Regions from separate parts of the Rhizobium quercicola genome, predicted to be linked through region 1. Evidence: predicted binding sites of a transcription regulator. Region 1 holds the regulator's gene; each other region holds the start of a gene.
The links. The regulator PhoB, encoded in region 1, activates phosphate uptake and scavenging genes when phosphate is short. The targets are predictions, from matches to a motif close to TGTCATNNANCTGTCAT.
Positions count from the first base shown of each region.

Region 2: the regulator PhoB is predicted to act here: its motif matches at 1,330-1,346, upstream of LRX75_RS12630 (LTA synthase family protein).
Region 3: the regulator PhoB is predicted to act here: its motif matches at 1,381-1,397, upstream of ppk2 (polyphosphate kinase 2).
Region 4: the regulator PhoB is predicted to act here: its motif matches at 800-816, upstream of LRX75_RS04505 (DUF2794 domain-containing protein).

Region 1 covers NZ_JAJOZR010000003.1:175,525-179,014, forward strand. Annotated here, with positions in the region: gene LRX75_RS05985 (GcrA family cell cycle regulator) at 218-790, shown strand; gene phoB (phosphate regulon transcriptional regulator PhoB) at 951-1,634, opposite strand; gene phoU (phosphate signaling complex protein PhoU) at 1,828-2,538, opposite strand; gene pstB (phosphate ABC transporter ATP-binding protein PstB) at 2,594-3,409, opposite strand; gene pstA (phosphate ABC transporter permease PstA) at 3,424-3,490, opposite strand, start outside.
Region 2 covers NZ_JAJOZR010000007.1:205,212-208,701, forward strand. Annotated here, with positions in the region: gene LRX75_RS12620 (DUF2865 domain-containing protein) at 1-399, shown strand, start outside; gene LRX75_RS12625 (TolB family protein) at 409-1,236, opposite strand; gene LRX75_RS12630 (LTA synthase family protein) at 1,379-3,310, shown strand; gene LRX75_RS12635 (methyl-accepting chemotaxis protein) at 3,428-3,490, opposite strand, start outside.
Region 3 covers NZ_JAJOZR010000001.1:84,756-88,245, reverse strand. Annotated here, with positions in the region: gene LRX75_RS00400 (phospholipase D-like domain-containing protein) at 1-224, opposite strand, end outside; gene ppk2 (polyphosphate kinase 2) at 361-1,323, opposite strand; gene LRX75_RS00390 (DUF808 domain-containing protein) at 1,535-2,482, shown strand; gene LRX75_RS00385 (J domain-containing protein) at 2,608-3,216, shown strand; gene LRX75_RS00380 (TetR/AcrR family transcriptional regulator) at 3,231-3,490, opposite strand, start outside.
Region 4 covers NZ_JAJOZR010000002.1:225,198-228,687, reverse strand. Annotated here, with positions in the region: gene LRX75_RS04510 (DUF1223 domain-containing protein) at 1-315, shown strand, start outside; gene LRX75_RS04505 (DUF2794 domain-containing protein) at 837-1,232, shown strand; gene LRX75_RS04500 (GNAT family N-acetyltransferase) at 1,275-1,832, opposite strand; gene LRX75_RS04495 (Bax inhibitor-1/YccA family protein) at 1,967-2,704, opposite strand; gene LRX75_RS04490 (ABC transporter permease) at 2,889-3,490, opposite strand, start outside.

The DNA.
Region 1 (3,490 bases):
CACGCGGTGACAGCAAGTTGGGGAAAACCCAAAAATCGATTCGGGTCGATTCATGGGACTCTTGTCACGGAGTCACCCCGTCTCTAGGTTAGTAAATAATTGCTAGACGCATGCGGCGGACCTAGTCACCAAAAGAGTCAAGGCGTTGCAGTCTCGGAGCCATCCGGGACGCGGTGAGGGATTCGTCCTTTGTGAACGGCCTGGAACGGAGACGACAATGAACTGGACTGACGAGCGGGTGGAGAGACTGAAGAAGCTCTGGGCCGAGGGGTTGAGCGCGAGCCAGATCGCGGCACAGCTCGGCGGCGTCAGCCGCAATGCCGTCATCGGCAAGGTTCACCGTCTGTCGCTTCCCGGTCGCGCCAAGGCCGGTGGTGCCGCGCCGAGCGCAACCCGCCCGAAGCGTCCCGTCGCCGTCGCACGTCCGGCCGCTCCCGAAGCGGTCGTCGCCAACGCGGCGCCGCGCTCCGCACCGTTGCGTCCGACGGCACGCCCGGTCAGCACGATGAACGTCATCGAGGACTCCGAAAGCGCCTTCGCACCGGAGACCGCACTGACGGTGACCGGCAGCGGAGCGAGCGGCGCCACCGGCAGCAATGTCGTCGTGCCGATGTCGCGCAAGCTCGTTCTGACGCAGCTCACCGACCGCACCTGCAAGTGGCCGATCGGCGACCCGATGAAGGACGAGTTTCACTTCTGCGGCAACGATTCGCCCGACAGCTCGCCCTATTGCACCTTCCACGCCAAGCTGGCCTACCAGCCCTCGGCCGAGCGTCGCCGCGCGCGATAGGCGCTCCAGAGACCCACGACGTGAAAGGCCTTTTTCGGAGCACGAAGAAGGCCTTTTTTTCGTTCTGGATAATGGAGGGGTTGCGCCTGTCCCGAAGATGCGCCCGATCGACCGGCCTGACGCCCCTGGAAACGTTGCGCTTCTGGTGGTCGGCGCGGGCTCAGCTTTCCAGCGAGTAACCCGCCCCGCGGACCGTGCGGATGACATCCTGCATGTTGGAGAAGTTCAGGGCCTTGCGCAGGCGGCCGACATGGACGTCGACGGTGCGCTCGTCCACGTAGATATCGTGCCCCCAGACGCCGTCGAGAAGCTGCGAGCGCGAGAAGACGCGGCCGGGCGAGGCCATGAAGAATTCGAGCAGGCGGAACTCCGTCGGCCCGAGGCGGACTTCGCGGGTCTTGCGGTGGACGCGGTGGGTTTCGCGATCGAGCTCGATATCGCCGCATTTCAGAAGCGAGGAAAGAACCTCCGGGCGCGCGCGGCGCAGCATGGCTTTCACCCGCGCGATCAGCTCGGGCGTCGAGAAGGGCTTGACCACATAATCGTCGGCGCCGGTGGCAAGGCCGCGGACCCGCTCGCTCTCCTCGCCGCGCGCCGTCAGCATGATGATCGGCAGGCGCTCCGTTTCGCTGCGCTGGCGCAGACGGCGGCAGAGCTCGATGCCGGAAACGCCGGGCAGCATCCAGTCGAGGATCAGAAGATCGGGCAGCCGTTCCTGCAGCCGCACCTCCGCCTCGTCGCCCCGGTTGATGGTGTCGACATCGAAGCCCTCGGCCTCGAGATTGTAACGCAGGAGAACGCTCAGGGCTTCTTCATCTTCCACGACGGCAATTTTCGGCTGCATTTCTGGACTCCGTAGTGTCCTTGTCACGCGACAAGGCTTTCGCCAGAACCCGAGGGCGGCGATCATCGTTGACAGTTTTCATGCGTGGCGGCGAGAGACCGCCGGATGGCTGCATACCTCCAGCCGAACGTCTGCCGGCTCCAAGACCGGCGGCGATGGCGCGGGAGCGGACCGGCTCCCGCGCGCCCCGCGCTTAGGTGGCGAGTGCGCCGACCGTGTTCGACGAGTCGTCTTTCGGACGTTCGCCGAGCGGCTGCGCGCCGGTCGTCATGTAGTAGATCGTCTCGGCGATATTGGTCGCGTGGTCGCCGATGCGTTCAATATTCTTGGCGCAGAAGAGAAGATGCGTGCAGGGCGTGATGTTGCGCGGATCTTCCATCATGTAGGTCAGGAGTTCGCGGAACAGCGAGGTGTAGATCGCGTCGATCTCACCGTCGCGCTCGCGAATGGCCTTTGCCTTTTCGGCCGAGCGGGAAGCGTAGACGTCCAGCACTTCCTTCAACTGCATCAGCGTCAGTTCGGCCAGATGCTCGATGCCGCGGGCCAGCTGCCGCGGCAGGCTGGCGCTGGAGACGGCAATGACGCGCTTGGCCGTGTTCTTGCCGAGGTCGCCCACACGCTCGAGATCGGCCGCGATGCGGATCGATCCCATGATCTCGCGCAGATCGGCCGCCATCGGCTGGCGCTTGGCAATCGTCACGATCGCCTTCTCGCCGATCTGGCGCTCGGCATCGTCGAGCACGACGTCGTCGGAGATGACCTTCTGGGCGAGGCCCAGATCGGCATTGACGAGGGCGCGAACGGATTCGGCCACCATCTGCTCGGCAAGGCCACCCATTTCGGAGATGCGGCGGCTGAGATATTTCAGGTCTTCGTCATAGACGGATGCGATATGGGTTGCCATGGATCCTGTCCTTGGAGTTCGGTCACGGGCGCAAGGCTGTCGGTCGGTCGACCGATCAGCCGAAGCGGCCCATGATGTAATCCTGGGTGCGCTGGTCATCCGGATTGGTGAACATCTTGTCGGTGTCGTTCTCCTCGACGAGATTGCCGAGGTGGAACATGGCGGTGCGCTGCGAGACGCGGGCGGCCTGCTGCATGGAGTGCGTGACGATCACGATCGTATAGTTGGCGCGCAGCTCGTGGATCAGTTCCTCGACCTTGGCGGTGGCGATCGGGTCGAGCGCCGAACAGGGCTCGTCCATGAGGATGACCTCGGGGCTGACGGCAACGGCGCGCGCGATGCAGAGACGCTGCTGCTGGCCACCGGAAAGGCCGGTGCCGGACTCGTGCAGGCGATCCTTCACCTCGTTCCAGAGACCGGCCTTCTGCAGGCTCTGCTCGACGATGGCGTCGAGCTCGGCCTTGCTGCGGGCGAGACCGTGGATCTTCGGGCCGTAGGTCACGTTTTCGTAGATGGACTTCGGAAACGGGTTCGGCTTCTGGAAGACCATGCCGACACGGGCCCGCAATTCGACGACGTCGATCGAGGGATCGTAGATATCGCCGCCGTCGAGCGTGATCTTGCCCGTGACCTTGCAGTGGTCGATCGTGTCGTTCATGCGGTTGAGCGTCCGCAGGAAGGTGGACTTGCCGCAGCCCGAGGGGCCGATCAGCGCCGTGACCGTGTTTTCCCGGATGTTGAGGTTCACGTCGAAGAGCGCGCGCTTTTCGCCGTAGTAGACCGACACATCCTTGCCGATCATCTTGTGAGGGACAGCATTCATCTTCTGATCGACCGCCTTTTCGAGAGTCGCTTCTGACATCATGTTCATTGTTTTCTACCTCACTACCAGCGTCGTTCAAAGCGGCGCCGCAACAGGATTGCGCCAAGGTTCATGACCACCAGGAAGATC
Region 2 (3,490 bases), on a different contig from region 1:
GCCTACAAGAGCGGCAGCGCCGCCACCCGCAGCCAGTGCGGCTGCCGGATCCCGTCGCCATCGGCCGCCACGAACCCCGGCTCCGGCTTCTCGACGCTGCCCGCCGATGCGCCCACGCCCCGCATGAGCACCCCGTCCGACAAGGCGGTGGTGACCATCACCACGAAGCCGCAACCTGCGACCGCCGCGCCGACGGCCCCGGAACCTGCCGCCGCGAAGGCGCTCCTTCCGTCCACGGCACCGGTCGAGACACCCTCGCCCGCCGTCAACGAGCGGCCCTACGACCCCAAGGCGAACCGCGTCCGCCAGGTCGGCCCCGCCTTCCTGCCCGCCGAGGAATCCGCCATCGACCTGCGCCACCCCGCAGGCCCGGGCTACCAGCAGCAGCAGACGAACTGAGACGGCCCCTTACGGCGCCGGCGCATAGCGGACGAAGGCGAAGTGTTGTCCGTCCGGGGACCAGTTCGGCACGTTCATCGTGCCCTGCCCGCCGAAGAGTTCGAACAGTTCCCGGGCGTTGCCGCCGTCAGGGTCCATCAGCCGCAGCCGCACTGTCAGGTCGCGCGGATGGTCGAACACGTCGCCGTCATAGGAAATGATGAGGACGCTGCGGCCGTCCGGCGCGGGATGCGGAAACCAGTCGCCATAGGGACTGTCGGTGATGCGTTCCGCCGGCCCGCCCGCAGCCGGCACGCGCCAGATCTGCATGCGGCCAGACCGGCTGGAGTTGAAATAGATCCAGCGCCCGTCGGCCGAATAGTCCGGCCCGTCATTGCGCCCTTCGCCCGCCGTCAGGCGCGTCTCCTCGTCGCCATCGACGGCAATCGTGTAGATATCGAACACCTGGTCGCGAATGCCGCAATAGGTCATCCGCTTGCCGTCCGGCGACCAGCCATGCCAGTAGGAAGGCAGGTTCGGCGTCACCAGCGTCGGCGTGCCGCCGCCGATCGGCAGCGTGTAGATCGCCGATTTCCCGAATTCCGTCTTGTCGCTGATCGCCAGCAGCCTACCGTCCGGCGAGACGCCGTGATCGTTGTTGAGCGTGCCGGCAAAGCCCGTGTCGATCGCCTCCGGCGCGCCGCCACCAAGAGCGAGGCGCCAGAGCCGGCCGTCGCCATTGAGGATCAGCCCGTCGCCGCCGGGCGCGAAATTCGGCGCCTCCACCAGCCTGTCCGTCTGCCAGACCACCCGCGTCTCGCCCGTTGCCACGGTGAATATCTCGACCGAACTGCGCATGCCGTCTCCTCCGCGCGGGAATGCAACACCCCGCCGAAAACCATGAAATCACAGGCCTTGTGCGTGGGAAAGCACATTCATCCCCTGTTCAACATGACAGCGGTATGACAGTCATGCGAAGAATTGGTGAAGGGAGCCGGCCATGGCGAGTTTTCAGTCTGCCGTGAACGTAAGACCCTCCGTGGACGTCTATGGACCGACAGCGGCACAGAACGCACGTCCTTCGAAGATCCTGTCCAACATTCGCAGCATCGTCGTGTCGTTTCTGCTGGCGGTCTCGCTGATCTTCCTCGTGGAATGGATCGCCCGGAATTCGGCCGCAGAAGCCTACGCCTTCTTCCTCGATCCTGCCCGCCCGGCCTTCGTCACAGCCTTCGTGTTCTTTCTGCTCTTCCTCGCCGTCGATGCGATCGTCGGCCGCGCGGAATACGGTCTGGTCCTCATCGCCCCCCTGGCGCTGGTCCCGGCGCTCGTCACGCGCCAGAAGCAGATCTTCCTCTCCGATCCGCTCTACCCCACCGACTTCCTGTTCGGCCGCCAGATCCTGGAGCTGATGCCTGTTCTGGTGCGCGATCGCCCGGGCACCGCGATCTGTATCGCCGTCGGCCTCGTGCTGTCGCTGGCCGGCCTCACCTGGCTCGTCCGCCATGCCTGGCGCCGATTCCCGCGCCTCACGCGCCGCCAGCGCATCGCGCGCCTTGCGGTCGCGCTGCCGCTTCTCGGCGGCTTCTACCATCTCATGGACTACAACCAGTTCTCTTGGGTGCGCGACCGGCTGCAGATCATCCCCATCATGTGGGACCAGACCGAGAACTACCGCCACAACGGCTTCACGCTGGCTTTCGTGCTGAACCTGCCGATGGCGAACGTCGCCGCACCGCCCGGCTACATGGCCAATGCCATCGACGCGATCCCGACGGAGCCGGTGCCCGCAGGCACGTCGCATCGCGGCAAGCCCGACGTCATCGTCCTCATGAGCGAGTCCTTCTGGGATCCGACCCGCCTGCCGAACGTCAAGCTGTCCCCGGACCCGATGCCGACGATTCGCGAAATGCAGTCGGGCGACGTCTTCTCGCCGGAGTTCGGCGGCATGACGGCCAATGTCGAGTTCGAGGCGCTGACCGGCTTCTCGAACGCCTTCCTGCCCTATGGCAGCATTCCCTACCAGCAGTACATCCGCAATCCGATCCCCTCCCTCGCCACCTTCTTCCGCGGCGAAGGCTATGTCGCGCGCGCCGTCCACCCGTTCCAGGGCTGGTTCTGGAATCGCAGCGCCGTCTACAAGTCCTTCGGCTTCGAGCAGTTCCGCTCGGAGGAAAACCTGCCGCCCATGGAAAAGCGCGGCATCTTCGCCTCCGACGAATCCCTGACCAAGGAGATCATGCGCCAGGCCGACGAGCTGCGCGATCCGTTCTTCTTCTTCACGGTGACGCTGCAGGGTCACGGGCCCTACGAGGCCAACCGCTACGCGCGCAACACCATCAAGGTCGAAGGCGACCTGCCGGAGAACGACCGGCAGGTGCTGGAAACCTATGCGCAGGGCGTCAAGGAAGCCGACGACAGCCTGAAGATGCTGATGGACTGGGCCAAGGAGCGCGACCGCGAGACGATCATCGTGCTCTTCGGCGACCACCTGCCGCCGCTGAACACCGTCTACACCTCCACCGGCTACATGCCCGACGTCACCGCATCGCGCAAAGGCACGGTCGAGCAGATGGCGGCGAGCCACGAGACGCCGCTGGTCATCTGGTCGAACAAATCAGGCCCGGTCAAGGACATCGGCACCATCAGCCCGGCCTTCCTCTCCTACCAGATCCTGAAGACCGGCGGCTTCGAACACCCGTACTACACCGCCTTTCTCGGCGATGTCTTCAACCGTTACCACGTCGTCGACCGCTACATGCTGGTCGACGCCGCCGGAAAGGACACCGAGGCCTGGTCCCGCAACAAGAAGATCCCCGCCGTGCTGCGCGACTACCGCTTCCTCCAGCACGACATGATGTTCGGCAAGCGCTACGGGACCGACCGCTTCTTCGAGACTCACGCCGAGCTCTTCCCGCAGCCCGCGATGTGATCGGTAGCCCTTCGGAACCGCCTTGCGAACAGACGTTCGGAACGCCATGCGTCTGAAAGACGAAAGGGGCGCGGACATCGTCCGCACCCCTTTCCTCCCGTCCGCTCTCGCCAGACCTTACGCCGCGCGGCGGGCACCGGCGTCGTAACCCTGCTCCAGACGGAAGCGGGCGAGGAGCTG
Region 3 (3,490 bases), on a different contig from region 1:
TTCAGAAAGCGTCCGAGCTTGTCGGGCGAACCATCCGTGCTCTTGCCGGGCACGAGATCGATGCGCGTGTCGAAATCCCAGCCGATCAGCACGATCGACCTTTTCGCCTTCATCATCGCCTGCCGGGCATGGCGGAAGAAGGCCTCGGCATCGACAATGACCGAAAGCCGGTCCGCACGCGCGACCCGCCAACAGGTCTGCTGTTCCACCAGAAGTGTCTGCATCGCCTCTTACATTCCCTACACCGTCGGAGCAGCGGAGATAGGGCCCGATCGCCGCCCGGCCATCTCCAGTCGCGAAGATGTTCGCGCTGGAAGACGCGCCGTTGCCGATGCAAAGCGATGCCAAGGTCCCGAATGCTTACGCGCCGCTCTTCCGGACGTGGCGGGGCGCCCCGGCGTCGGGCGTGCCGTAGACATCCGGCACGTACATGTCCGCCGGCACCGGCTTGCGGTAGTAATCGGCGTTGCGGGCGCGGTCCGGCAGCTGGACGGACGGCTTGGGAACATCCTCGTAGGGGATCTGCTGCAGGAGATGCGAAATGCAGTTCAGGCGCGCCTTGCGCTTGTCCACGGCATCGACCACCCACCAGGGCGTTTCCGGGCGGTGCGTGCGCTCCAGCATGTCTTCCTTGGCCTTGGTATAGGCTTCCCAGTGTATGCGGCTCTCCAGATCCATCGGAGACAGCTTCCACTGCTTCAGCGGATCCCGGATCCGCATGTTGAAGCGGAAGGCCTGTTCGTCATCCGTGATCGAGAACCAGTATTTGATCAGAATGATGCCGGAGCGCACGAGCATGTTTTCGAACTGCGGAACGGACTGGAAGAACTCCTCCAGCTCGTCCGGCGTGCAGAACCCCATCACCCGCTCGACGCCGGCGCGGTTGTACCAGCTGCGATCGAACAGAACGATCTCGCCGGCCGTCGGCAGGTGCTGGACGTAACGCTGGAAATACCACTGGTGGCGTTCGCGCTCGGAGGGCGCCGGCAGCGCGACCACGCGGCAGACGCGCGGATTGAGCCGCTGGGTCACGCGCTTGATGGCACCGCCCTTGCCGGCGGAGTCGCGCCCCTCGAACAGCACGACGACCTTGAGCTTTTTGTGCTGCACCCAATCCTGCAGGCGCACGAGTTCGTGCTGAAGACGAAAAAGCTCCTGAAAATAGACCTTGCGATCGAGAAGCGGTTCGGCCGTCGGGTCGGTGGCCTCTTCGAAGAGGTCGTCGAGGCGATCCTCCTCCATCTGCATTTCCAGTTCCTCGTCGAAACTGTCGACAATCTCCGCCTTGATGCGCGCGAGCTGGGCCGGGTCGTTGATGTTCATGGAAGCTCCGTGACGGACAGAAGGGATGTGGCAAAAGCGCATGCTACCGTCTTTCCTGTGTCAGCTGAATGACGCTCGTCGCGCATTGACTTGGGCGCGATCTTGCGGCCCTGTCTCCCGTGCGCAGCCGTCGACGCTGCGCGACGAGGTGACAACAGGACCATTGCGATGCGACGGCTTGCCCGGCATCGGACCCGGAAAGGACGTTGTATTGGCGACAGGCTTGATAGCGCTACTGGATGACATCGCCGCCATTGCGAAGCTGGCGGCCGCATCCCTCGACGATGTGGGCGCGCAAACGGCAAAGGCCAGCATCAAGGCCGCGGGTGTCGTCATCGACGACACGGCGGTGACGCCGACCTATGTCGTCGGCCTGTCCCCGAGCCGGGAACTGCCGATCATCTGGCGGATCGCCAAGGGGTCGCTGCGCAACAAGCTCGTCTTCCTGCTGCCTGCCTGCCTTCTCCTGGGCGCCTTCGTGCCGTGGCTGATCACGCCCCTGCTGATGATCGGCGGCACCTATCTCTGCTTCGAGGGCGCCGAGAAGATCCACTCCGCCCTGTCGGGCCATGGACATGCCGATGCAGAGGCGGCAGCGACCGTCGATCCCGCCACACTCGAAGAGCAGAAGGTCTCGGGCGCCATCCGCACGGACTTCATTCTTTCGGCCGAGATCATGGCGCTGACGCTTGCCGGCGTCTCCACCTCGAATTTTGCAACGCAGGTCGCAGTCCTTGCCGCCGTCGGCATTCTCATCACGGTTGCCGTCTATGGCGTCGTGGCGTTCATCGTGAAGGCCGACGATATCGGCCTCCATCTGGTGGCGACGGGCGGGGGCATCGGCAAGACGATCGGGCATGGTCTCGTCAAGGGCGTTCCGGTCTTCCTGCAGATCCTCGCGATCGTGGGAACCGCCGCCATGCTCTGGGTGGGCGGCAGCATCGTCAATCACGGCCTCGCCGAGTTCGGGCTGCACCTGCCGGAACATGTCGTTGAAGGTACCGCGGCCTTGGCGGTCACGGCCATCCCCGTCCTGCCGCAGGTCGTCCACTGGCTGCTGGCGACCCTGATGCAGGCGATCTTCGGCGCCATTCTCGGCGGTATCGTCATCCTGCTCGTTCAGGTCTTCAAACCGATTTTCGCGGGAAGCCGGACATAGGCGGGAATGGCCGGCGTCCGATCGCCGGCCATTCCCTGCCATCTGAGGCCAGTCTCATACACAGAATGATCGTCACCGTGCAAAGCGGTCTTGCGAGATCGCGCGTCTGATCGCATAAGCCGTGCATGTCTGATTCACGTATTTTCGTTGGCCTCAAGTCTGCCAAGAAGAAGTCCAAGGCCGCAGAGGTCCCTACGGGGCCGCAGTGTCAATGGCACGGGTGCGAGAAGGTCGGCACCCATCGCGCACCGGTCGGTGCCGGAGGCGAAGGCCTGTTCCTGATGTTCTGTCTCGACCACATCAAGGAATACAACAAGGGCTACAACTTTTCACCGGATCTGTCCGACCCGGTCGTTGCGCGCTACCAGCGCGATGCGATCAGCGGTGCGCGACCGAGCTTCGGCAAGCCGATCGTGGAAGCGACCGAACTGCCCATGCCGTTCACCGTGCGCTCAGGCTCGGCGAAGTCGCTGAACGCCCGCAAGAGCGCGGCCGAACGGCTGATGCAGAAGCGGGAGGCGCAGGCGCGCAAGCTGAAGGTGCTCGAGGCGAAGGCCTTCGAAACCCTGGGCCTGCCGCACGATGCCACGCCGGACCAGATCAACCGGCGCTACAAGGAGCGCATCAAGCTGCACCATCCGGATTCGAACGCCGGAAACCGGGCGTCGGAGGCCGAGCTGCAGGCAACGATCGAGGCGCACAAGATCCTGAAGCTCAACGGATTCTGTGGATAGGCCATCGGCCTCGTTCAGTTTTGCGCAGGTAACGGATCGCCGGCGGCATCCTGTCGCGCGGTCGTACCGGCCGCCCGGTAGGCCATGACCACGGCGAAAAGCGCCTGGGTCATGCGCTCGCGAACGCTGTCGTCGCCGAACAGCACGGCCTGTATGCCCTGGAAGAAAATGCCGTCGAGCGCGACATAGGCAAGGTCCCGGAACGGTTCGGGGTCCCGCGCCGGATCGATCAGCCGGAGAACGGTTCCGGTCATGGCCTTCAGCTCGTGTTCGA
Region 4 (3,490 bases), on a different contig from region 1:
AAGGACGACGAGATCGACATCACGATCGGGGAAGGCGACGGCAAGGCCAATGTCGTCATCGTCTATTTCAACCGCCAGAAGGTGGTGGATGTGGAAAAGGGCGAGAACAGCGGCAAGAAGATGTCCTACTGGCACGCCGTGCGCGATATCCAGACGATCGGCATGTGGGACGGCACGTCCGCTCGCTTCGTGCTGCCCGCCTCCGTGCTCGACCAGGAAAAGGACAGCGGCTGCGCGATCCTGCTGCAGCAGATGAAAGACGCGGAAACACCCGGCGCCATCGTCGGGGCGGCGACGCTGATGGCGGCGCCCTGACGCATTTTCAGTCGAAGCGGCATCGCTTCGGCGTCGCAGAATGCGGCAAAACAGGAGACGAGATCCGTTCCGGAGAACCCATGTTCACCGGAACCGCTCTGGCCTGCGAGAATGGCCCGGTCCGGCATATCGAGGGCTGGGGGCTGAGGGTTTCGATAGAACCGGACCGGGCGGTCAGGGCGGCGCCGGCCCGAGGCCGATGCCGATGCCGGTGACCTTCCATGCGCCCGCATGACCGGAGGTCGGACAGGGCGGGCAGCACGGAAACCCCGAGCCGGCGAACGAGAGACGCTGATCGACCGGCCGGGCGGCGCGCGGCACTTCGGAAAACCGAAGCGGCGGCGACGGACCGACTTAACCGTCGAAATCGGGCGCCGGTTTGACCGCAATGCGGCCGTGCAAAAAAAGCCGTCGCTTGCCGACCTCCCTCGCCCTTGCGCCCGAATGCCATTCAAGCTTGATTTTCGGCGGCACTCAGGCACACTGTTACCGTCCTGTCATAACAAAAGGCCGGAATGTGCATGACCGATCAGACGGATTTGCAAGGTCGCCAAACCCTCCAGGCATCTGAAAGCGTTGTCGTCGATCTCAGCGACTATCGACATGCCAGGGACCCCCTTCCCGTAACGTTCCACCGCCGCGAGCTCGACCAGATCCTGTGGGTCTACGGCCGCATGGTCGGGGAAGGCGAGTGGCGCGACTACGCGCTCGACCATATGCGCGACAAGGCGGTCTTCTCCGTCTTCAAGCGCTCGGGCGAACAGCCGCTCTACCGGGTGGAGAAGACCCCCAAGCTCGCCGCCAAGCAGGGCGCCTATGCCGTGGTCAACACCCACGGCATGATCCTGAAGCGCGGGCACGAGCTCGCCCAGGTGCTGAAGGTCTTCGACAAGCTGCTGAAGGTCGTGAAAAGCTGAGCGTGCGGGCGTCCGCCTGAAGGGTCTCGGCGGAAAGCGCTATCAGGCGCCGTAGAGCGTATCCGGATAGACGCCATCGGCCGGCACCGTGTCGAGGCCCTCGCCGAGCGCCAGCTGCATGAAGGTGGTATCGAGCCAGCGGCCGAACTTGTATCCGCTCCCCTTCACCGTGCCGCAATCCACGAAGCCGGTGGACCGGTGGACGGCGATCGAGGCGGGATGGGCGCCGCCGATGACGGCCACCATCTGGCGGAAGCCGAGATCCGTGCAGCGCGCGATCAGCTCGCTCAGAAGCGCCTTGCCGACGCCGCGTCCGCGCGCCTCGGGCGCAAGATAGATCGAATCCTCGACAAGAAACCGGTAGGCGCTGCGGGTGCGGAAGGCCGAGGCATAGGCATAGCCGATCACCATGCCGTCCGCATCTTCCGCGACGATATAGGGATAGCTGTTGCCGGTAATGGTGGAAAAGCGCGTCGTCATCTCCGCCTGGTCGGGAACGGCAATCTCGTAGGTCGCAACGCCGTTGCGAACGGACTCGCTGTAGATGTCCGTGATGGCAGGGATATCGGCAAGGGAAGCATCGCGCAGCGTGAAGGACATGGTGGCAGCAATCTCGAAGGACATCGGTGTCCGACGTCCTTCCACATTCCCCCGGTCCGATCAAGGCGGTCGCGCCCGCGCACGAAAAAAGGCGGCCGAAGCCGCCTTTCCGAAGAGCAGGTCGGAACCTGAGCCTAGTTGCGGTTTCCGAGAAAGCGCAGCATGAAAAGGAACAGGTTGACGAAGTCGAGATAGAGCGTCAGCGCGCCCATGATCGCCTTGCGGCCAGCCGCCTCGAAGCCGTCGCCTTCGAAATACATCTCCTTGATGCGCTGCGTGTCGTAGGCGGTGAGGCCCGCGAAGATCAGCACGCCGATGACCGAGATGGCGAACTGCAAGGCAGACGACGCGAAGAAGATGTTGACGAGCGAGGCGATGATCAGGCCGAACAGACCCATGACCAGGAACGAGCCCATGGCCGACAGGCTGCGCTTCGTCGTGTAGCCGTAGAGCGACAGCGCGCCAAAGGAGGCCGCGGTCACGAAGAACGTGCGCACGATGCTCTGACCCGTGTAGATCAGCATGATCGACGAGAGCGACAGGCCCATCAGCGCGGCATAGACCCAGAATGTGGTCTGGGCTGCCGAAACGCTCATGGAATTGATCCGGAAGCTAAGGAACAGCACCATGCCGAACGGGGCGAGCATGATCAGGTACTTCAGCGGGCTGACATAGATCGCCTGGCCGAACGCGGTCAGCTGACCGTCGGCAAATGCGAACTGGAACGCGAGAAACGCGGCGACACCGGTAATGGCGACGCCGAGCGCCATGAGATTGTAGACCCGCAGCATGTAAGCGCGCAGGCCCTGGTCGACAGCAGCGTCAGCGCGCGCGCCGGCGGTCTGCATGCGATAGTTTCTGGGATCGGACATTCTTATCCTCTTATCAGCTCGACGGGACGGACAGGTCGCGACGGACATCGGACCGGGCATCGCTGCTGAGCTTCAGCAAGCCTTGGTGACAATATGATGCGGAACCGCCCCATTCTCAAGGGCGGCTCCGTCGCATGACGCAATTGTAATGCGGGAAGACACGCCGCAGAGCCCCGGCCGGCCCTCAGAGATCGCGCAGAACCGGCGCCGCCTTCTGCCCCAGCACGCGCCATGTCCCCGCCAGCCCGATGCCGACCGTCATGACCAGAGCGATGACGATGGTCAGGACGGCCACGTCCGGCAGGAAGGACGAGGGCAGCGTCATGATGCGCGCCACGACGAACCATGCCGCCACGCCGCCCGCCAGTAGCGCGAAGATGGCGGTGGACAGGCCGAGGATCGCATATTCGTAGCAGAAGGCGCGGATCAGCGTCGCGCGGGTCGCACCCAGCGTCTTCAGCACCACCGCGTCATGGATGCGCGCGCGGTTGCCGGCGGCCAGCGCGCCGGAGAGCACGAGAACCGAGGCGACGAGCGCGACGCCGGCCGCAGCGCGGATCGCGGTGGCCAGCTGTCCGAGCAAGCCGTTGACGATGTCGAGCGCATCCTTCACCCGCACGCTGGTGATGGTCGGATAGGTGTTGGTGATCTGGCGCAGCGCCGCCGCCTCCTGCGCCTCGGTCGCCGAGGGATCGATGACGGTCGCAAGCCAGGCATGCGGCGCGCCGGCGAAGGTATTCGGCGAGAATACCATGACGAAGTTGATCGACAGCGATTCCCATTCGA